DNA from 3 places in the Clostridium pacaense genome. Region 2 is predicted to be linked to each of the others. Evidence: riboswitches for the same ligand, from Rfam matches in the RefSeq annotation. Region 2 holds a riboswitch; each other region holds the start of a gene.
The links. A riboswitch is a leader RNA that binds a small molecule or an ion and turns the genes downstream of it on or off. The one in region 2 is predicted to bind thiamine pyrophosphate.
Positions count from the first base shown of each region.

Region 1: another riboswitch for thiamine pyrophosphate. It lies ahead of thiC (phosphomethylpyrimidine synthase ThiC); the one in region 2 lies ahead of thiS (sulfur carrier protein ThiS).
Region 3: another riboswitch for thiamine pyrophosphate. It lies ahead of thiW (energy coupling factor transporter S component ThiW); the one in region 2 lies ahead of thiS (sulfur carrier protein ThiS).

Region 1 is NZ_JAJFEB020000005.1:214,135-222,050, forward strand. Features, by position in the region: gene LK536_RS40885 (beta-glucoside-specific PTS transporter subunit IIABC) at 1-245, opposite strand, end outside; gene licT (BglG family transcription antiterminator LicT) at 245-1,096, opposite strand; gene thiC (phosphomethylpyrimidine synthase ThiC) at 1,348-2,655, opposite strand; TPP riboswitch at 2,764-2,874, opposite strand; gene LK536_RS40900 (winged helix-turn-helix transcriptional regulator) at 2,954-3,319, opposite strand; gene LK536_RS40905 (DUF2156 domain-containing protein) at 3,458-4,498, shown strand; gene LK536_RS40910 (metallophosphoesterase) at 4,591-5,133, opposite strand; gene LK536_RS40915 (metallophosphoesterase) at 5,484-6,179, opposite strand; gene LK536_RS40920 (hypothetical protein) at 6,322-6,639, opposite strand; gene LK536_RS40925 (GntP family permease) at 7,189-7,809, opposite strand; gene LK536_RS40930 (GntP family permease) at 7,794-7,916, opposite strand, start outside.
Region 2 is NZ_JAJFEB020000011.1:145,314-153,229, forward strand. Features, by position in the region: gene LK536_RS47805 (alanine/glycine:cation symporter family protein) at 1-1,014, shown strand, start outside; gene LK536_RS47810 (HIT domain-containing protein) at 1,103-1,564, opposite strand; gene LK536_RS47815 (polysaccharide deacetylase family protein) at 1,690-3,180, shown strand; gene LK536_RS47820 (ABC transporter ATP-binding protein) at 3,383-4,153, shown strand; gene LK536_RS47825 (ABC transporter permease) at 4,170-4,997, shown strand; TPP riboswitch at 5,111-5,213, shown strand; gene thiS (sulfur carrier protein ThiS) at 5,411-5,608, shown strand; gene thiF (sulfur carrier protein ThiS adenylyltransferase ThiF) at 5,611-6,252, shown strand; gene LK536_RS47840 (thiazole synthase) at 6,312-7,103, shown strand; gene thiH (2-iminoacetate synthase ThiH) at 7,199-7,916, shown strand, end outside.
Region 3 is NZ_JAJFEB020000010.1:78,331-86,246, reverse strand. Features, by position in the region: gene LK536_RS46585 (DUF6282 family protein) at 15-908, opposite strand; gene LK536_RS46580 (LysR family transcriptional regulator) at 1,125-2,027, shown strand; gene LK536_RS46575 (SLC13 family permease) at 2,102-3,373, opposite strand; gene LK536_RS46570 (M29 family metallopeptidase) at 3,427-4,578, opposite strand; TPP riboswitch at 4,844-4,953, shown strand; gene thiW (energy coupling factor transporter S component ThiW) at 5,021-5,566, shown strand; gene thiM (hydroxyethylthiazole kinase) at 5,599-6,441, shown strand; gene thiE (thiamine phosphate synthase) at 6,428-7,111, shown strand; gene LK536_RS46550 (anthranilate synthase component I family protein) at 7,630-7,916, shown strand, end outside.

The DNA.
Region 1 (7,916 bases), on a different contig from region 2:
ATTCCCAGCATGGATATCAGTTCCTCATGCACCTCTGAAACATGGGTTCCGATGATGATCTGATATGCCACGTCATTGGACACCACGTCAATCACCCCGTCCATGGCCTTAATTTCTTCTGTTTTTGCCTTGCTCCGGTCCTTTAATGTAAAACGGAGCCTGGTCATGCAGTGCACGACCGCGCTGATATTATCCTTGCCGCCTACCAGGCGGATGATGTTTTCATTCATTGTCTGATATTTCATCAATCTTCCTCCTTCTTTTCATTTCTGTTCGTAACCCTGTGTATATGCAGGATAAGATATGTTTCCTCATCGATGGTCAGTTCCATCTTAAAATTTTCTTTAATGTACGCCCGGATTTTTACAGCGCACCCATATGCGGCAGGATACAGCATCCTGACCTGGGAATTCAGCGCCTTGTCATTATCCTCAAATACCTGTCCGGCCTGAAGCCGCTGTATGAAATACTGCAGATGGGTAATAAGGCGCATATAGTTCACAGATGACTCATCCAGACGTATATTATAGTGATACTGGATGATGGACAGGATATCCTTAAGGACCTGCATGGCCTCTATCGTCTCCTTCAGGTCCTTCCCCTCGGACTGCAGGTTGACGAAATGAAGTGCAATGGATACCGCCTCATCCTCAGGAAATTCCACATGGAACCGTTCGTTTAACAGCTCCAGCGCATGCAGGCCGATCTGGAAATGCCTGGGATAGAATTTCTTAACCTCCCAGGTCAGGGGGCTGCGGATAAACTGCCCTTTCCCCGCACGTTTCAGTGCAAAGTCAATATGATCCAATAAGGTCAGATATAAATAATCATTTGCCTTCTGCCCCAGCAGCAGCTCGCCCTGTGCAATGACATCATTGACAATGTTCAGATATTCCTCGTCCGTGTTGGCGAGCAGGTAGCTGAAGTGTTCCAGCATATCATTGGAGTCTAAAACATATGTTTTCTCGATTTCATTTTCTCCTATGGACTGGCCAGCCTTTTTTCTGAATGATATGCCTTTGGAGTAAACAATCAGTTCACTGCCCCCTTTTTTCACCACTGCAACATTATTATTTAAAATCTGACTTATCTTCACAATAAATCCTCCTTTCCAGAAAAAAAAACTCAAACTACACGGAAAATAAAAATTTTCAGTGTAATCTGAGTTCTGCCTGCGTACCAGTAACATACTCACTTCGTGACTCCCTAGTCACATAAGTTTTCTTTTCTAAGTTTTTCTCTGATTTTTATTCTATATAATAATTCTCACAATGTCAAGCCCTATTTTCATTTAAATTTATGGAATATTTACAGTACCTGGAAAGCTGGCTTAGGCAAGTCCGCCTGTCATTCATCAAATATGCTGACACTCTCCCCTTTCAGTATCCGGTTCATATTCTTAACCGCGCAGAAATTGCCGCACATGGAGCAGGTGTCCTCTTTCTCCGGCTTTGCGGACGCCCTGTACCTCCTGGCCTTTTCCGGGTCAATGGAAAGCTGGAACATGCGCTCCCAGTCCAGGTCCCTGCGTGCAGCGCTCATCTCATGATCCCACTGTGCGGCCCCTTTGACGCCCTTTGCAAGGTCCGCTGCATGGGCCGCAATCCTGGATGCCATGATTCCCTCCTTCACATCCTCCAGATCCGGCAGCCGCAGATGTTCCGCCGGGGTCACATAGCAGAGGAAGGACGCGCCGCTGGCAGCTGCCAATGCCCCTCCGATGGCAGCAGTTATATGGTCATATCCCGGCGCGATATCCGTGACCAGCGGACCCAGGACATAAAAGGGCGCGCCCTTGCAGATGGTCTGCTGTATCTTCATATTGGCCTCAATCTGGTTTAAAGGCATGTGCCCCGGTCCTTCGATGATGACCTGGACATTCTTATCCCACGCCCTCCTGGTAAGCTCCCCCAGCGTCACCAGTTCCTCTATCTGGGAAATGTCCGAGGCGTCCTCAATGCATCCGGGGCGGCAGGCATCCCCCAGGCTCAGTGTCACATCATACTCCTGGCAGATGTCCAGTATCTCATCAAAGTGTTCATAAAACGGGTTCTCCTGCCCTGTCATCTCCATCCATGCAAATATGATGGAACCGCCTCTTGATACAAGATTGGTCAGGCGTCCTGCCTGTTTAAAACGCTCTGCGGTCCGCCTGTTTATACCCACGTGGATGGTCTGGAAATCCACTCCGTCCTCCGCATGCATTTTCACGATATCTATCCATTCGCGGGAGGTGATATCCTTTAAGGGCTTGTGATAATACACCACGGCATCATAGATGGGCACCGTGCCTATGATGGCCGGGCATTCCCGGGTCAGCATCCTCCTAAAGGTGCGGGTATCCCCGAAGGAGCTTAAATCCATGATGGATTCCACTCCCATGCGGACTGCGTCATTGACCTTTAAAAGTTCCATATCCAGGTCCTTACAGTCCCTGGAGGTGCCCAGGTTAACATTGATTTTTGTCTTCAGCATGGAGCCGATTCCGTTTGGTTCAAGGCACCCATGGCGCCTGTTGGCAGGAATGGCCACCTTCCCTTCTGCCACCAGCCTCATCAGCTCTGCCGGTTCAAACTGTTCCTTTGCAGCCACCTTCCCAAGTTCCTTTGTCAGGATTCCCTTTCTGGCCGCATCCATCTGCGTTGTGTAGTTCATGTCTTTCCTCCTCTTCTTTTTGTGGTAAATAAAAATGGCCCACTCCGTCAAGGAATGGACCATGAATGAACTCATGCGCTGCATCTGCCGCGCAGATCAGATGCGCGGTTGATGTACTTCCATATTTTCCCTACGTTGGCATTATCCAAATCAGGTATAATAGGTCGAAGTTCGATTACTTCCTCTCAGCCTGCTTCACAAGCTCCCTGTTGTGGTTGTATCATATAAAAATCTTATTATATCCGTATCATCAGTTTATTCGGTATTGTTTTAAATGTCAAGCTTTAAATTTCAGCCTTTAAATGTCAGCCTTATTCTGCTCCCGCCTGGAGGGCAGACGGTGCTTCTCCCCCCACTCGCACATCATGTCCAGGATGGGAATCAGTGATTTGCCCCGTTCCGTCAGGCTGTATTCCACCTTAGGCGGTATCTGTGGATACTCTTCGCGGTGTACCAGCTGGTCGCCCTCCAGTTCCTTCAGCGTGACGCTGAGCGTCTTGTATGAGATTTCCCCAATGTACTTTTTCATCTCATTGAACCGCACCACCCCAAATTCCATAAGGGTGTAGAGGATTGTCATCTTATATTTGCCGTTTATAAGGGACAGGGTATAGCTGAATCCTGTCTCCCCAAGGCTGGCCTGTGATATGGAGCATTTTCCCATCTTACACTCTCCTTCAGGTAAGTACCATACTTCTATGTTAGTACCGCACCTTGATGTTCGTACTTGTAATTTATAATGATACTGTTAAAATTATAATATGTCTAAAAAGAAAAGTCAATCACGGAGCGTAATCATATAATGGATAAAACATGCAATAAAAAACAGACCGGGTCATGTACCGGCTCATGCTGTGCACAGACCTGCAGCTATCAGGTTTCGGGGAATACGGCCCTGTCCATGGATTGGGGCGGCAATGCCCCAAGCATCATCCGCAGCACCCCTATTGAGTTCAGGGAACTGTCCATCGCGGACCGTTCATGGATGGCCCCCATCCTGGCGGCCGAGGACAGCCTGGCATCCGATGGATGCTTTGGGACGTTCTTTCTCTGGGGAAGGGCGTATGGAATGACTGCGGCAGACCTGGGGAGCCGGATGATTGCCAGGTACCAAACGGAGGATGGACTGTTCTTCTCCTATCCTGCCGGCAGCGGAACACTAAAACCTGCCATCACCCAGATGAAGCGGCTGGCGGAACAGCTGGGACAGCCCCTTTTAATCAAGGGCGTGACCGAGGCGCAGAAGCAATGCCTCCTGACGGAATTCCCCACACAGTTCCGGTTTGAGGGACTTCGGGATAGTGCGGATTATATCTATGAGGCAGGAACCCTGGCCAGTCTTGGAGGGAAAAAGCTGCATAATAAACGGAACCACTGCAACCGCTTTGAACAGGAATGTCCGGACTGGCACTTTGAAGTGCTGGGACAGGAACATATAAACTCCTGCCTTGCCCTTCTGCAAAGCTGGGAAGAAAATCATGAAGGGCTTGAAAGCGGTATGCCGGAAGCGGAAAAGGAGGCCATCCTCACGGCCTTTAAACATTATGATGCCCTGGGGCTTACAGGCGGCGTCCTCTATGCCGGGGACCGGCTGCTGGCCTTTACCTTTGGTGAGCCGGTAGGCGGACATGGGTTTGATGTAAGGTTCGAGAAAGCCGATATCACGGTCCACGGCACATACCAGATGATTAACCGTGAATTTGTCCGCCATCTGCTTAAGGTCTATCCTGAACTGCACTATATTAACCGTGAGGAAGATATGGGGATGGAGAATCTGAGGAAGGCAAAGGAATCCTACTATCCTGCATTTATGCTGGATAAATATGCGGCCCGCTGGGAATAAGCGGACCGCTTCCTGTTTCAATTAATCCTGTTTCATGTAATCCGGCTTCCTTTCATCCGGCTTCCTTTCATCTGGCTTCCTTTCATCCGGCTTCATCCCCCCTGTTTTTTCCCTTTCCCATCCGCCTCCAGTATCCCTCTCCTGATTGCCTCAAATGCAATGGGCGCATATCCAATCCGCTCCACACAGGCACAGAAACTCCGTTCAGACACATCCGCATACATGGGGTTGTTGTGGACATGACCGAATATATTGGCATAGGGACTGTATATATTCACATACATGGGTTGATGGGATAGTATATAGAATTCATCTAAGACAACGGGAAGGAAACTCACCTCGCCGAATCCCATATCCATCCACCTTCGGCTGTCAAAATCCCTGTCATGGTTCCCTGCTATCAGGATCTTATGTCCATTCAGCCTTCCCAGTATGGCCGTTATCTCCCCTGCGTCCATACCGCAGGCAAAATCGCCCAGATGATAGACCGTATCTTCCGCCCCAACCACACGGTTCCAGTTTTCAATCATCTGCTCATTCATCTCATGGCCATCCTTAAAGGGTCTTCCCTCATATTTCAGTATTGCGCCTGCATCGCCAAAATGGGTGTCTGATATCATATAAATATTTCCCATAAAATCCTCCTGGTTGCCTTTTGCATTTTTTGTATATTTATATTATTTTATTTAATATCATGTTCATTTGATATGATTCATTTTACCACACCACCATGGCAAATCACAGGCCCATCGCAAATATTTAGGACTTAAAACATTTAGGATTGTTTCAATCCACGCTCGGTATATTGTCGAAGTGCGACTGCATCCTACGTAGATGCGTGGTTGACCTCATGGCAGTGGGGGATACCGATTACTCTCCGCCCACCACTGTCGTTAAGTTTGTTTTTGGCAATTCATCTCACCACCTTAGAGGATGGGAGAATCCTTGCTAATATTTGTTGAAAGGATTTACCGGATTCCGCCTGTCATCCGTCCACTCCCCAGAACACGGAATCCGTATAGAACATGCCGTCTTCAATTACCATTCCGGTGAGCCGGTACCCAAATACGCACCCTGTATCCATGCAGATGGTTCCCCAGGAAGGCAGCATCTGCGGTTTCCTGTCCTCAATGACTTCTGTATGTCCTTTGCCATCCAGATAAACAGGGTCAATCACGGGTGTATGCCCCACGATGGCAATTTTCCCGCTGTACCCATTCCCCTCAGCACTGTCCCTGTCCCATAGAAGGATATCAGCAGTGTTTTCCGCCATCCTGTCTGTCCTCACCCCTGCATGGGCGCAGATGAAATCCTTTGTCTCAAAGTACAGCTGCATACGTCCGAACCAATTGATATGGCGTGCATAATCATGTCTGTGTTTTTTGAAGGATCTTACAGTCTCCACACCCCCATTCATAAACCACATCTGCCGGCTGAACATGTCATCCACGGAATCCATCAGCATCTGCTCATGGTTCCCACGGATCAGGACGCAGCGTTCCCCCATATCGGATTTCAGCGTCCTGACATAATCAAATACCTCATAAACCTGATTTCCCCTGTCAATCAGATCCCCAAGACAGATCAGTCTGTCCGTATCTTGCCTGAACTTAAGTTTTTTAAGCAGCGCCAGCAGTTCGCTGTGGCATCCGTGGATATCTGCAACGATTATGGTCCTCATACATGCCTCCAGTCTTATTCCCCTATGATCATATCTGAAACCAACCTTCCTTCTGAGTTAGGATCTATCTAAACGGGAAAAATCGCCGGGCAAAGCCGGGCGGAGAATGAGGATTGATTTTTAAAATCACACAAATCAGAAATTAGTAGATGTATAATATAGTCTCATCTTTATCAAAAGCCGTCGGTATACAATCTATCAAATTTTCCACTCTTTCTTTCATATACTCCCGATTACTATCTAGCAGGTTAATTTCAACCCAGCGTTTTATTAACTCTAACTCATATAAGACAGCAGGCACCTGACTTTTACCAAACTGGCTATTTTCTTTAAATATTTCTGCATTGGTGTCTTTAATCGCCTTCTCCCAAAACTCATTAAAAAACTGTGTGGTCGCAATATTAATGGTTAAATCAATGGAACCATCTATATTTCCTTCCCTATTAACACTAATCGCCATCTTTGTTTTCCTCCGCATACAGCGCTGAAATTAAACACTCCTATATATTTTAATCCTCCCTGGCAAATCACTTCTGTACCCGTATTCCCCTGAATTAGCCATATAAAAATATCACCTGACCTATTCTATTTTCAATAGGATCGGCACTATAACCATTCCAGATAGCTTTTATCCTGAAACCTTTGGAAATTTGATTTCAGATATAATCCCACATCGGTATTCCCTAATAAAAGCCAATTCCTCTGATGTATACCCTGTATTAAATGAAAATTTCAACCTGCCTCACCTGTCCAATCTGTTGCACCCCCGGCCAGTCTTCTTATCCAGCTATTATAGTATAAATCAGGATATAACTCAACGCATATATAATCAGGTCCAATACAATCCAATATGGATACTGTCCTTACCTGCAATCTCCATATTAGCATCCCCGGCATCCAAAAGGCAGCAAGGATGTCATCCCCTGCTGCCCTGCATAAAACCATATCTTATCTTATAAACGGATCAAAACATCCCCCTCTTTCATCTTATCTGCATCCTCCGCACTCCCTACAGCCATAGACTGCAGATAAAGGTTGCACACAGGCCGCCCAGGGACATCACCACATTACTGATGGACAAGGTCTTAAGCCCTGTCTTCATATCAAATCCCATACAGTTGGTATATACCCAGAAATAACTGTCATTTACATGGCAGCAGGCCCTTGCGCCTGCACCGGATGCCAGGAAAATAAGGATTGGATTAAGGCCCAGGCTGGCCGCAATGGGGGCACACAAGGTAGCTGCTGTTGTCACGGCCACGGTACCAGAACCCTGGACTATCTTTAACAGACCAGAAATCACGAAAGGTATGAGGATAAACGGAAGCCCTGTATTCACTACCATAGTGGCAAGGCTGTCACCTGCGCCGGATACCTTTAGCACCTGTCCCAATGCACCGCCTGCGGCAGTAATGAATACAATTGGGCCGGCATCCTTTAACGTTTTGTCCATGATTTCCAGCACCTTTTTACCGCCCAGCCTCTTTCCAAGGGTTGCGATTGCAAGAACCGCACCGATTGCCAAGGCAATATTGGAATCCCCAATAAAAGATGTGACCGTAAGAAGCAGCGAGCCTTCCGGGCACAGCATGTCACATGTTGTCTTTCCAAGGATCAGAAGAATCGGCACAACCAATGGAAGAAGGCTTGCCATGGTTCCCGGAAGGTCTGTTTCATCCTCAATATCCAGACCCTCCTCCTTTTTCCAGATTCCTGGAAAGAATAAAAATCAGAAGG
Region 2 (7,916 bases):
GGAGAGGACGGCGTATTCTACGGCGGCCCCATGTATTACATTGAGCGCGGCATGGGCCGCAAATGGAAACCATTAGCCATCTTCTTTGCCATAACCATCATTGTGGGCGGCCTGGGAACCGCTGCATTCGTACAGCCCTTTGCCATGTCCAATGCCATGAACAACGCCTTCCATATCCCCACCTGGATCATCGTCGTGGTGGCTGCCCTGATCTGCGGCACCGTACTGATCGGCGGCGTAACCGGAATCGGCAAGTTCTGTGAAAAGGTAACCCCTGTCATGTGCGTGATTTATATCATCACGGTCCTGGGCATCATCCTTACCCACATCACCCAGGTCCCACAGGCAATCGCAACCATTTTCACCCATGCGTTCACTCCCCTTTCCGCTACAGGCGGACTGGCAGGAAGCACGGTTGCCATGACCATCAAGCAGGGCGCTGCCCGCGGTACCTTCTCCAACGAAGCCGGATGCGGTACCTCCCCCATCACCCACGCAACAGCCATCACGGCCCACCCCTTCAAGGAAGGCATGTACGGTTCCTTTGAGGTATTCGTGGACACGCTGGTTGTCTGTACCATGACAGCGCTGGCCATCATCTGCAGCGGCCCGGAAATCTGGCAGAGCGGCCTTAAGGACGTGGCGCTGACCCAGTCCGCATTTGCCTCCACCTACGGAAACATGGGACCTATCATCGTATCGGTCTGCCTCTGCCTGTTCGCCTTCTCCACCATGGTCGGATGGGAAATCAACTACGAGTCCGCCTTTTTCTACATCTTCCCAAAGGCATCCGGCTCCAATGCGGCCAAGCTGCTCATAAGGCTGGTCTGGCTGGTTCCCGGATTCATTTCCCTTGGCAAGACCCCGGAACTTGTATGGACCGTGGTCGATATCGTATCCGGCTTCTGGTGCATCCCCAACGCGGTCGCACTGCTGTTCTTATCCGGTACATTCATGAAAGTATTTAATGATTATCAGGAAAAGTACATGAAAAATCAGCCATGCGGCAAGTAACTGCCTCTCAAGTCCTGGCATCATAAAAGACGGGATGGGTTCCTGCATCAAAGCAGGATTCATCCCGTCTTTCATGATATCAGCATGCCTACAGCGCCTTCCTCAGCGCCTCTGCCATCTCCTCATATTCCTCATCGCTGAGCATGGTCTTCCCGCTGTTCATCTCGAAGGTACCGCCCCATTCCTCGCCGCCCTCATACTTAGGGACAATATGGAAATGCAGGTGGTGGCCCGTGTCGCCGTATGCGCCGTAATTCACCTTATCCGGGTGGAATACCTTGTGCACGGCCCTGGATACCTGGGCAATCTCCGCAAAGTAATCATTCCTCTCCCCGTCGGTCAGGTCTATAAGCTCGCTCACATGCTTTTTGTGGGCCAGGATCACCCTTCCCCTCTTGCTCTGCTCCTTGAATATATAAAGGAAGCCTGTCTTCATTTCACATACAGGATACCCGAATTTGGCAACCAGCCCGCCCTGCATGCAATATGCGCAATTCGTATCTTTTACCATCTCTTCCATGACCATTATCTCCTTTATGTTTGATTTCATTCCGGTTTTAACATACCACTAATGGATGATAAATGCAATTCCAATATTTGTTTTTCTTTCTATGTACCAACTTTTCCATTTCTATGCTATAATGATACACAAGTATCACATATAGGAGCAGATTTATGAGTAAAGCAGATTTCAGACGCAGGCAGGCACGCAGGCGCAGACATAAATTAACCATGATGTCGCGGCATCTTCCGACATTCATCGTATTACTGGCAATCACACTACTGGTAGGGGGCGGTGTCTTCACCCTCTACCGGTTTGTTTTGGGGAAACAGCCCACCGGGCCGGAGGGTTCTGTCCAGGCGGCTGTATCCTCTGCCCAGGCAGGCCCTTCTTCAGGCGGAGGGGACAGCCCCGTACCGTCCACGGAGGAGACACAGGTAATCCAGGATGATGTTTCAAGGCTCATTGCCCAGGCAGACAGGCTGGCGCTGGGCTACGATTATGACAAGGCCATTGACCTCATCAACAACAGCGGCATGGACGTTACCGAAGCCAGGATGCAGGAAGCACTGGGACGGTATGAGTCAGAAAAGGCGGCGCTGGTACCCGCCGATATGAACCAGATTACCCATGTATTCTTCCACACGCTGATTATGGATACTTCCAAGGCATTTGACGGGGACAAGGACAGCGGGGGCTATAATTCAGTCATGACCACTAAGGATGAATTCATGAAAATGCTCCAATCCATGTATGAACGTGGCTATGTGCTGGTACGGATCCACGACATTGCCTATGAAGAGGCGGATGGAAACGGCAATAAACGGTTCGTGAAGGGCAACATCATGCTGCCGGAGGGTAAGAAGCCATTCGTCATGTCACAGGACGATGTCTGTTACTACCCGTACATGGACGGGGATGGCTTTGCCAGCCGTATTGTGATTGGCGCGGACGGTAAGCCCACCTGTGAGATGACCATGGACGATGGAAGTGTGTCCACCGGCTCCTACGACCTGGTTCCCCTGCTGGAGGATTTCATTCAGGAACATCCTGATTTCTCATACAAGGGCGCAAGGGCCATCATTGCATTTACCGGATATGAAGGCATCCTGGGTTACCGGACAGCCGCCTCCAAGTATTCCGATAGCCCCACCTATGAGGCGGACCGGGAACAGGCCGCCAAGGTGGCCCAGTGCTTAAGGGACAATGGCTGGGAGCTGGCCTCCCACAGCTGGGGCCATCTGCAGCTGGGCGTGGCCAAGAATCCGGAGGACGGCTTTGCCATCTCCGAGGAGCGTTTCCGCGCGGACACGGACAAGTGGGAAGCCGAGGTGGAATCCCTGATCGGTCCCACGGATATCCTGCTCTATCCTTACGGCAATGACATTGCTGACTGGCATGCATATAAGGAGGACAACCCGCGGTTTAAGTATCTGGAGTCCAAGGGCTTCCGGTATTTCTGCAACGTGGATGCCAGCACCCCATACTGGATGCAGATGGGTAATAACTATCTGCGCATGGCAAGGAGGAACCTGGACGGCTACCGGCTTTATGAGGACATGACCCAGACAGACCCTTCCAAAAAACGTTTAAGTGATTTATTCGATGCGGCGCAGATATTTGATTCCGCAAGACCTACTCCGGTGGAATGGAGTTACCAGTAAGATATAAACCCAGGCAGTGTGCCGGCCGCTTCATGACGAAGCAGACCGCACACTGCCTGTTTTATTTTTCTTTTTCCAGATACGGCTTCCCCATTCTTATTTTTCCCCGTCGCACATGTACAGGCAAGAACGCACGAACTGTTTCCAGTTGTCAACATATAATAAATCAAGGAATTGATTTCTAATTGAAAGGAGCTTTTTCATGATTCCCAAACTGGAAGTAAATGGGGTCAGCTACTCCTACCACTCATTGGATGGTGAGACGCTGGCCCTTTCCAATATATCATTTGATGTGTCTGCCGGGGAATTTGTTGCTATCGTGGGACCTTCAGGCTGTGGAAAATCCACTCTCCTGACCATGCTCAGCGGGCTGACCCAGCCTGAAAAGGGGACCATCAGCATTGACGGCGCCCCCCTGTCCAAGACACACTCTGCTATCGGTTATATGCTGCAGAAGGACCATTTATTTGAATGGCGCAACATCTTCTCCAATATTTCCCTTGGACTTGAAATACAAAAACGGTTGGACGAACCTGCCAGGCTTGAACTTCTGGATATGATGTCCGCCTATGGCCTGGCCGGATTTGAATATGCAAAGCCCTCCGAGCTTTCCGGCGGCATGCGCCAGAGGGCCGCGTTAATCAGGACCCTGGCCTTAAAGCCGGATATACTGCTGCTGGATGAGCCATTTTCCGCCCTGGACTATCAGACACGGTTGTCCGTGTGCGACGATATCAGCTCCATCATACGAAGGACCCATAAAACGGCCATCCTGGTGACCCACGACCTGTCTGAGGCCATCAGTGTGGCCGACCGTATTGTCGTGCTGTCCGCGCGGCCCGGACGGGTGAAGTCCGTTTTATCCATTGATTTCCCGGAAGGCTGCACCCGCTCCCTTGACAGGCGTAACTGCCCGGAATTTTCCAATTATTTTAATACCGTATGGAAGGAGCTGAAGACATATGAATCATAACGGCCCTTGTTATACCATGCAGGAACAGGGTAGGAAAAACTGCGGCACATGTGAAATGTCCGTGGCCCAGCAGGCCTTTGTGGAAGGGGAACTGCGCCGCCACCGCCAGGTCACCATCTGCCGCATCATGCTTTTAGTGCTTCTTCTGGCCCTTTGGGAGCTGGCGGCTGACATGCACTGGATTGACAGCTTCATCTTCAGCTCCCCCACCATGATTGCCAAATGCCTGGTAAGCATGACACGGGACGGCAGCCTGTTCCTCCACACAGGCGTGACCCTGCTGGAGACCCTTGTAAGCTTTGCCCTATGCACTGTTTTTGGCCTGGCCTGCGCCCTGCTTTTATGGTCCAGCAAAAGCGTGGCCCAGGTGCTGGAGCCATTCCTTGTGCTTTTAAACAGCCTTCCGAAATCAGCCCTGGCCCCTCTTCTCATCGTGTGGCTGGGCAATAACATGAAGACAATCATCGTTGCAGCCGTATCCGTGGCCGTGTTCGGCTCCATCCTCACACTCTACACCGGCTTTACCCAGATGGATACGGAGAAAATCAAGCTGATATACTCCCTGGGCGGCAACCGGAAGGATGTGCTGGTAAAGGTCCTGCTTCCAGGTTCCCTGCCCATGCTCATCAGCAATATGAAGGTGAACATCGGGCTGTGCCTGGTGGGCGTCATCATCGGCGAGTTCCTGTCCGCCAAGGCCGGACTTGGTTATCTGATTACCTATGGGTCCCAGACCTTTGCCATGACCATGGTGGTGACCTCCATTGTGATACTTTGTATTGTGTCCGGGGTGCTGTACCAGATTATCGCGTATGCGGAAAAGAGGATAAGTAAGCTTAGTTAGGCGCCGGTATGGAGGCAGTATCCTTACGGTCCAGTGAGGATGCTGCCTTTTGCAGACAGGCAGATCACAAATTTCCTGTTGACAAATCCCCTTCCATATCTTATACTGATTTCCATAAATAGGGGAGCTTATTGATAGGCTGAGAGGAAGTTGTGAACTTCGACCCATGAACCTGATTTGGATAATGCCAACGTAGGGACCCATGAAGCAGCTTATATGCGGGAATACCTTGGTATTCCCGTTTTTTATTGCGTTAAAGCCAGATATCTTACATCCGGCTGCCTTAAAATCCATATTGGTAAACAGAGTGAGCAGATGTTCACGAAGGGGTGCACCACCGCGGGTGTATTGCTTCGTGAACTTTTTTTATGCTGATATCGCACAACAATCCCGCAGGGAAAGGAGGTGGAACAATGGCAGTCATCAATGGCATTACCGTCGTACTGACGCAGCCCGTGTCCGTCCGGACATATCTTCTGGAACACAATTACCGTCTGGACCGCATTGCCGTGGAGCTGAACGGCAGCATACTGCCTAAAAACAGCTATGACGCAACCGCTTTGACGGACAGTGATGTAATGGAAATCGTAAATTTTGTAGGAGGAGGATGATTATGGCTGATACAGTGACCAGGGAACAGCTGCAGGAAGCCCTGCGGGAACGGCATACCCCAGAGGTCCAGGAAAGGCTGGACCATGCGCGGATTGCCGTGGCAGGGCTTGGAGGGCTTGGCTCCCATGTGGCATCAGCGCTGGCAAGGATCGGCGTGGGGCACCTGCATCTCATCGACTATGACGTGGTGGACATTACCAACCTGAACCGGCAGCAGTATACGGCCAGGCATCTGGGAAGATACAAGACAGATGCGCTGGCAGACGCACTAAGGGAAATTAACCCATATCTGGATATTTACACGGACTGCGTGAAGGTGACAGAGGATAACCTGGTTTCCCTGTTTGACCGGGAAACCATTATCTGCGAGGCATTTGACCGTCCCCAGGCCAAGGCCATGCTGGCCAACGGCATACTGGCCCATTTCCCCGGCAAATATCTGGTGGCCGCATCCGGCATGGCCGGCTATGGCAGCAGCAATGCCGTGATTACCAGGAAAGCAGGGAAACACTTCTACCTCTGCGGGGACGGCATCTCGGATCCTGAATCCGGATACGGCCTCATGGCGCCCAGGGTAATGCTCTGCGCCGCCCATCAGGCCAACATGATTGTACGGCTGATCCTCGGTGAGGAGGAGGCGTAGGGCGTGTTGAAACATCCACAGCAGACACATCAAACATATTAAAAAGGAGATTTCATACCATGACAGACAACATCATTGAGAAAGACCGCGACCCGCTCATCCTGGGAGGGCATACCTTCACCTCCCGTTTCATCCTGGGTTCAGGCAAATATTCCCTGGATTTAATCCACGCTGCCGTGGAACAGGCAGATGCCCAGATCATCACCCTGGCCCTGCGCAGGGCAAATGAAGGAGGGCTTGCTAACATACTGGACTATATACCGGAGCATGTCACCCTTCTGCCCAATACCTCCGGGGCCAGGAATGCGGATGAAGCCGTGCGCATAGCACGCCTTGCCAGGGCTGCAGGCTGCGGGGACTTTGTAAAGATAGAGGTCATCCACGACACGAAATACCTGCTGCCCGACAATACCGAGACCGTGAAGGCAACCGAAATCCTTGCAAAGGAGGGCTTTGTGGTCATGCCCTATATGTACCCGGACCTGAACGCAGCCAGGGACCTGGCCGATGCGGGCGCCGCGTGCATCATGCCCCTGGCCGCTCCCATCGGAACCAACAAGGGGCTGTGCACAAAGGACTTCATCCAGATCCTCATTGACGAGATTGACCTTCCAGTCATCGTGGATGCGGGAATCGGACGTCCATCCCAGGCATGCGAGGCAATGGAAATGGGGGCGGCTGCCATCATGGCCAACACAGCCATTGCAACCGCAGGGGACGTGCCCGCCATGGCCCATGCATTCAAGCTGGCAATTGAATCCGGGCGGCAGGCATACCTGGCCGGACTCGGGAGAACCCTGGATAAGCAGGCCAGCGCCTCCTCCCCCCTGACCGGATTCCTTCATGACTGAACCACAGAAAGGCAGATGCTATGTCCAATAACAAGAATGAAACCAATGTACTGAATAAAAGTATACTGAACACCCAGGTACAGCAGGACCTGGAAATGGAGCGGACCGACCACATGGCCTATCTCCCGGACATGGAGGTCCTTGATTCCGGCATTGACCGCCAGGTCCTTTCCTTGATGGAGGCCTATGACCCGGCGTCTTATACGGCGGGCGATGTAAAGGCCGCCCTGAACCATGACATGAGAAACCTTGAGGATTTTGCAGCCCTCCTCTCCCCCGCCGCGCAGCCCCTCATTGAGGAGATTGCCAGGGCGGCACAGTCAGAGACAAGAAAACATTTCGGCAACTCCATCCAGATGTTCACTCCCATCTATATTGCCAATTACTGCGAAAACTACTGCATTTACTGCGGGTTTAACTGCAAGAACAAGATCCGGCGGGCAATGCTTGACCCGGAACAGATTGAGGAGGAAATGAAAGCCATTGCCGCCACCGGCCTGCAGGAAATCCTGATACTTACAGGCGAAAGCCGCAGCCAATCCACGGTCCCCTATATCGGGGAGGCCTGCCGGATTGCAAGGAACTACTTTAAGGTCATCGGGCTGGAAATCTATCCCCTTAATTCGGATGAATATGCCTATCTCCACGGATGCGGGGCTGATTATATAACGGTATTCCAGGAAACCTATGATTCCGGTAAATACGAAACCCTGCATCTGTCCGGTCATAAACGATGTTTCCCTTACCGTCTCAACACACAGGAACGGGCCATTAAAGGCGGTATGCGGGGCGTTGGCTTCGGCGCCCTCCTGG
Region 3 (7,916 bases), on a different contig from region 2:
TATTTTTTGTTCACTTAACCCAGCAGAAGCTGTTTGGGGTTGTCATGGATGGTCTTCCTGACATCTGTTTCGGAGATACCGTTTTCCAGCATCCAGTTTGCAAAATCAAGGAGTCCTTCATCCGGGTATTTGTGTTTCTTCTGGCCCAGATCCGTACTGATGATGATGTGGTCGCAGCCCACGGATTTAATCTGGTTCAGGCACACATCCCACTCCACCTTCCCGGTGGTGCAGCTGTTGGTGCAGTGCTCCATGTAGACGCCGTATTTCCTTACGAATTCAATCTGCTCTTCGATTTCCCAGAAGCAAAGCTGGGAATCCACATGTGTGCATACAATCCGTTCGACCTTGCGTTCCTTTGCAACCTTAATCAGTTCCTTTGCCTCGCGTACGGATATGTGTCCGGTTGCCAGGACCATGTCGTATCTTGCAATCACGTCCAGGACCTCAATGGCCTCCGGCACCAGCCTGCCGTCATCATCCAGCAGCCGCACCGGCTGTAAGGTCATCCCGTCGGCCTGGATGGAGAGAAGGACGTCCAGCCAGAAGGGGCGGCGTCCGCCTTCCTCGATATGTTCTGTCTTCTTGATGGCTGCAACCGTGTCAACGGTTGGGAACCAGACCACTTTGGCGCCGTCCCTGGCAGCCGCGTCCACCGCGTAAGGGTTCAGCCCTCCCACTGAGTTGTTAAGGACAATGCTGCCAAAGGTCTGGCACTCAGGTACCCTTTTATTAGCAACCTTTGCCCAGGAGGAGCTGGGGAAATAATGGCTCTTAATGACGTATCCGGCCATACCGGCCTCTTTCACACGTTCCGCCTCTTCCAGGAAGTCCAGTTTCCGGTCCATGATGTCAGGGCCTGTGTGGATGTGCATGTCATATGCACCAGTAATGATAGTATCGCTCATGGTTCACACTTCTCCTTTTCTGCTTTGTTTTATCCTGATTCAATTATAAAATGCCGTGTGTGCAAAAGTAAAATATAGATAATCTCATATATCTTTAAAAAAAACTATGGTTCCGGTTGTTCATTTTGACGTAAACCGGGTTCTGTAATTTGATTGTCCATGCTATAATAAAGGCAGTTGACATTTTTTATTGCAGCCACCACGGAGGGGGATATCATGACCATTACACAAATGCAGTATTTTGTCGCCGTATGTGAATACGGGACCATCTCGAAATCCGCTGAAATGCTCCACATCTCTCAGCCGTCCATTTCCCTGGCAATCAAGGATCTGGAAGAGCAGCTGGGTGTTACACTGTTTGACCGTGAGAATAAGCGCTTCCAGCTTTCACAGGAAGGGAAATATATGTATGAGGTCACAAAGGACATCCTGACCCAGATCAACGCCCTCGAGGTCCAGATGAAGGACCTGGGAAAACACCGGAACCAGCTGTGCATTTCAGTCCCGATCCTTACCGGGATGTTCATGCTCAACCTTTTCATGAATGATTTCCGCAAGGAACATCCGGACATTTACTATATAATCAGACAGTATAATTCCCCCAAGGCCTTCAAATCACTTGATGACGGCTCCTGCGATGTGGCAATCATCGTCGATGAGGGGAAGCTTCCGGGGAATCTGGAAAAAAGGCCTGTTTTCAGTTCGGAATTCGTGTTCTGTGTCAACCCTGACAATCCCCTGGCAAGGGAAAAGGCGATTAATATCGTGGACCTGAAAAACGCCCCCATCATATTGAGCCAGGAGAACTCCTACATGGCCAAGATACTGAAGACGGCGTTTTATAATGCAAATTCGGTTCCCAACATATTGATGTACGGCGTGGAACTGTCTCTGATCCGGAACCTGGTTTCCTCCGGGCAGGCCGGAACCTTCCTCATCAAGGAACTGGCTGATACATGGCCGGAGGTGGTGACGGTCCCCTTGACGGAGAAGATACCCATCACCTTTTCACTGGTATGGCGCAAGGATAAGTTCCAGAATAAGAAAACCCACACATTGATAGAACACATCCTCCTGAAGTCCGGCCACGGTCCAGGAGAACGGCAGGCAGGCGTTTAGCAGCTGCCATATAAGAACCGGCCGGAAGCGCAATGACAGCGCTTCCGGCCGGTTTTTTCTGTGTGTATTATCGGTTAAAACAGTCTTACTATGAATACCCAGATAAGGCCGCTTAAGACGGTTGACACGAATGCAAGCAGCATCATTTTACCAAACTGTTTCTGCTGCTCCTTGGGACCTGGATTCACAACAGATGTCCAGCATGCGAATACATTGGCGCCAGCCAGTGACATAGGACAGGACATTCCGATATAGGCGCCGCTGCCGATGGCTGCCAGGCAGCGGAACATATCCTGCCTTGTGCCCCCAAGGCTCTGTATGGTTTCTTCCACGGTTGCAAAAAGAATGGGAATCGGAACCGACATGGCGTGTGTAAACATGGACAGCACGCCGGATACGGCGCTGTAAACCCCGGATACGATGGGGAGGTTTGCAACATATCCGATAAAGTTGGAGAGGATTGTTATACCGCCAAGAGCCTGGACAACGGACGCCAGGATGCCGGTGCCGGCAACCATGATGACAGTTCCCCATTTGGTTTTATCAAGCACATCTTTCTGCTCCACACAGCCCGCTGCAATCATGATTACGGAGAAGATGATTGCCACGAATCCTATATGCCACTGGGTGAAGGCGTAAAAGAGGATGAATGCAAACATACAGATCATGCAGATCCACTGCTTCTTGTTAAAGGCAGGGATATCCTTAAGCGCTTCCACTTCCGACACATACTTCTTATCCTTTTTGAACCCGCGGAACACAAAATAGTAAATAATTCCCAGTATGGTACAGACCAGGATATGGTCCCAGAAAAAGATTTTGGAAAGAACCCCTGTCTCGATAAAGCCTTCGCCCTCCGCAATTGCAATCTGTCCCGCCAGGTTGCCGCCAAGCGGGGTCATCCTGCCTGCAAGACCGCCGAACATGGTCAGGATCATGGAACATTCCACATTGGCACCGATGTATCCCGCGATTTCAATGGTAATCAGCGGCACCACGGTCAGGGCCAGGATGGTGGTTGGTCCTAAAAGTGCAAACAGCATGGTAAACACAAAACATATCAGCGGCCAGACCTCTGCCTTAACAGGCAGTTTCGTAATCAGCTTTTTGGCAAACAGGGCCAGTGTCCCGGACTGTGTCATACACTGCCCGAAGAAATAAATACCAATCAGGGTCCAGAAAACGTTCAGATTGATACCGCCATACATGACGGAATCCTTGATTCCGCCGAACCGTGCCAGGACAATGGCCACTGCAAGCGCTAAAAGACCTACATTCAGCCTGGTTATATAGGCAACGATTATTACCAGAACTAATACAATTAATGAAATTGCTGAAAAGTCCATATTGTAACCCCCTAATCATCATCAACTTGTGTCAATATAAATTCATCACCGGTTTATCGTTTCGGAATGCCTGGCAGGCCCGGATACTTTTCGGCAACCTTCTGTACTTCCGGATCTTCCAGACAGCAGAGCCATCCATTGTCATATACAAGGGTATCACCTACCGTCAGTGTTGCATGGCGGATGTCTCCGGTAATATGTGTGTAATAGCCATAATTTTCATTTGCCCCGGCAGAGCCGATATGTACATGGAGGTTCGATGTATGTGAGTGCTCAATCAGCCTTCTGTGAAGCGGATTGGGGCATTCATTCTCAGTAACCGCCGCATTGGGATGGACGCCGAAATGGAATGTATCGAACTTCCAGATGCCATCGCCCACCTTTCCTTCCATGTCCTTTAAGAATCTCTGGAGCGCGTCTGCCTCGGAACCGCCGGAAATCTTTACGATGCGGCCGTCCTTGATATCCAGGCGGATTAAGTCCTCCCACTGCGGCCTGATCCCGATGTAGCGGGACCACCAGCTGAGCATGCGGTCGAAGTAATAAACGCCGTTGATATCCTGGCAGTTCACAGGCGGATGTACCCATTCCGGCCAGAACGACACATGCCGGACCTGTTTGCGGTAGGAGTCATAAGGCAGCCCCGGGATACCGGGACGCTTCACCGGATCAAGTGTATAGCCTTCCAGATGGGTGCCGTTTGGATCGGTCAGCACAAACCTGGACATATGGTTCATGAACGGCTTTGAGCTGATATGGCGGATGGCCGTGACCAGTTCATAAGGCGTCTGTGCCCATCTGCTCATCAGCAGGGGTGCTGTGGTTGGGAATATGCGCACCATCCATGTCTGGGCATCCTCAAAATGTCTGCGGAAATTCCCAAGCTCTGTGGTAGTGATGTCAAATGAAGTACAGAGCACAAGGTCTGCTTCCTCAACAACTCCTCTTAAAATCGGGGGATAGCGCCAGTGATGCGGTTCCTGTGGATCGTCCAGCCAAAGGATGGAACAATGGGCGCCCCGCGACTGTACCACGGATGACATCCATGAAACGGCTTCCTCATCCACCAGATTATCACCGCCGTACAGCCCGTCTTTATGGGCTACAATTACAACCTCCATTCCAGGTTTGACCTCAGCAACGTTGTCTACAAGATCAATCAGCGAATTCATCGCTGCCTGTGGGATACCTACCTGTATTGACATTCAATTTCTCCTTTCATTTGCCTTTTCATGCATTTCCGGATATGCATAAAAATTGTTTGGTTTATTCCATGCTTAAGCAGAATACCTAAAATTGTTAAACTTTTTCTTCTCTTCTTGTATAAGAATACCATATGAGATGTCAACTATGGAATAAAAGATTATTTATCTTAACTTTAATAAAATTAAAGATGCCGGATTTCTCGGCTAGATTTCCCAACTGGATTTCCCACGGCCGGATTGACAAAACAGATGGCCGGTGCTATGCTAAGTAACAGCAGGGAGCTTGTGATGCAGGCTGAGAGGAAGTAATCGAACTTCGACCTATCGTACCTGATTTGGGTAATGCCAACGTAGGGAAATATGAAGCGCTTCATTGTGTATATCAAGGTTCATATCCCGCGGGGGTATGGACTTTTTTTAATTCATATGGAGGGAAATGGATATGAAGATGAACATTAAGAAACTGGCTGTAAGCGCAATGCTGGTGGCGGTGGCGGTGTCGCTGTCCGGCTTTTCCATCCCCATCGGGGCGTCCAGGTGCTTTCCCATGCAGCACCTGGCCAATGTGGTGGCCGGCGTGTTCCTGGGGCCATGGTACGGGGTGGCAATGGCTTTTTGCACCTCCCTTATCCGCAACCTGATGGGAACCGGAAGCCTTCTGGCATTCCCTGGAAGCATGATAGGGGCGCTGGTGTGCGGGATGCTGTACCGTCATACGGGTAAGCTGGCCCTGGCGTATGGGGGCGAGGTTTTCGGCACGGGAATCCTGGGCGGTATCCTGTGCTATCCGGTTGCCACCCTGGTGATGGGCAAGGAGGCTGCCATCTTTGCCTACGTGATGCCGTTCCTTATGAGTACGCTGTGCGGAACCGTGATTGCCGCGTTCTTCATCGGCGTGCTGTGTAAGTCAGGGGCGTTTAAGTATATGAAGCATATGCTGGATGCCGATGTGCAGCCGTCCGTGGCAGTGAAGGAACAGGGGAGGTAGGGCTGCAGGTACAGCCCGGAAGGAACTGACAGATGAGACAGATAGAATGGATAAAAAAAATAAGGGATACCTCACCCCGTGTCCACTGCATCACCAATTATGTGACGGCTGGGGACGTGGCCAATATGGTGCTGGCCATTGGCGGTTCCCCCATCATGGCCCAGGGGATTAAGGAGGTGGAGGACGTCACGTCCATCTGCCAAAGCCTTGTGCTGAACATGGGAACCCTTGAGGAGGAACGGGTTGAGGCCATGATCCTGGCCGGGAAAAAGGCGGCTGGCCTTGGACATCCGGTTATCCTTGACCCGGTGGGAGTGACTGCGTCAGCCTTTCGGAGGGTGTCGGCCCTTAGGATCCTTAAGGCCGTCAGGCCATCGGTGATACGGGGAAATGTTTCTGAAATCCATATGCTGGAACAGGCGCTTATGGGGATGGAGACAGGGAACCTGTGCGGGGTGGATTCCGTGCCAGGCGATTGGACGGACCAGCCCGAAAAAGCCGCCGTATCCCTTGGAAACCGTACGGGCGCTGTTGTGGTGATGACAGGGACAACGGATGTTGTGGCCGGACATGGCAGGGTCATGAAGATAAGGAACGGGCATCCCTTTATGGGGCGCATTACGGGCAGCGGGTGTATGCTGGATGGGATTATCGGAGCTTTCTGCGCAGTGGGCGCGCCTGTGACGGAAGCCGATGCCATGACGGAAGCCGCCGCCATGGCAGTATGCGCCCATGGCCTGTGCGGGGAGCTGGCTGCCGGAAAGGCCGTCAGGACAGGAGGCGGAACAGGCAGCTTTAGGATGTACCTGACGGACTATATGAGCATTCTGGATGACGGGATGCTGGAAAGAGGGAAAAAAATTGAGATTTCATAGGAATCAGCTTTTAATCTATGCGGTGACGGACAGGGCGTGGACAAAGGGCAGGAGTCTGTCTGCGCAGGTGGAGGAAACCCTGAAAGGAGGCGCCACCATGGTCCAGTTCAGGGAAAAGAACCTGGGACAGGGAAATTATGACCGGATGCTGGCCGAGGCATTGGAACTCAGGAAATTGACAGAGCGTTACCAGGTCCCGCTGATTATCGATGATGACATAGAGCTGGCCCTGGCCTGCGGCGCGGACGGGCTTCATGTGGGGCAGGATGATATGGATGCGGGCCTGGCCAGGAAGCTGCTGGGGCCTGACCGGATACTGGGGGTGACGGCCAAGACCGTGGAGCAGGCAAAAAGGGCCTGTGTCCAGGGCGCGGATTATCTGGGCAGCGGTGCTGTTTTCGGCACCACCACCAAAGCCGATGCCAGGCCCATGACCATGGAGACCCTGCGGTCCATATGTGATTGTTCGGACGTGCCCGTGGTTGCAATCGGAGGCATCAACCTGGGGAATATCGGGCTTCTGGAAGGCAGCCACGTGGCCGGGGCAGCCATTGTTTCCGGCATTTTCGCGGCACAGGACATATGCCTGGCTACTGCCCGGCTAAAAGAAGCCATGATAAAAATCCGTGATAAAAATTCAAGTTATTTCCAAAAAACAGTTGACATTTAAATATCATGTGATTATAATAAGCTCAACATTCAACAAAACATAAGAAACTGTTGAGCAGGAGTAAGTAAGATTGTAATGCCAGGCACAGAGAGCTTCCGGCCGGTGTAAGGGAGCGTTGGATTAGAGTCTGAATGGACCTGCGAGGGCAGCTGGAAACCAGCAGTGTTAAGCTGATGGGAGTATGGGCTGACGGGTATCCCACCGTTACCAGGGAGGACGCATGATGGTGCGTTACAGAGCGGGCGTATTATAATTCTTGTTCGATGACACAGCATCAGGTTATTTTTGACTTGATGCTTTTTTATATCCATGGGGTGGACTCCATGGAACAGGAATACGCCAACCAGGGTGGTACCGCAGAAGTTTTCAGAAGCTTTTGTCCCTGCTGACATTTGGTCAGCTTAGGGATGGAGGCTTCTTTTTTTGCAGATGATCAACATCCGGACCGCCCGGAGTATGTAAGCCGGATGACACTGGCCCTGCAGCCGCACCCACAACCAGAAAGGAGACATTCCCATATGATTATCCCAACCTGTGAAGAAATACTGAATCTTTCCCCCAAATACGATATCATCCCCATCTGCCGCGAGGTGTACGCGGATATCGTCACCCCCATCACGTTGCTTCGCCGCATTGCTGGCAGAAGCAGCCGCTTCTATCTTCTGGAGAGCATTGAGGGCGGGGAAAAATGGGCGCGCTACTCCTTCCTGGGGTATGACCCTGTCATGCGGGTGACCTGCAAAAACAGCCTGGTAACCATTGAAAGCAGCATGGAAGAGATACCGTCCCAGACTATCCCCACCAG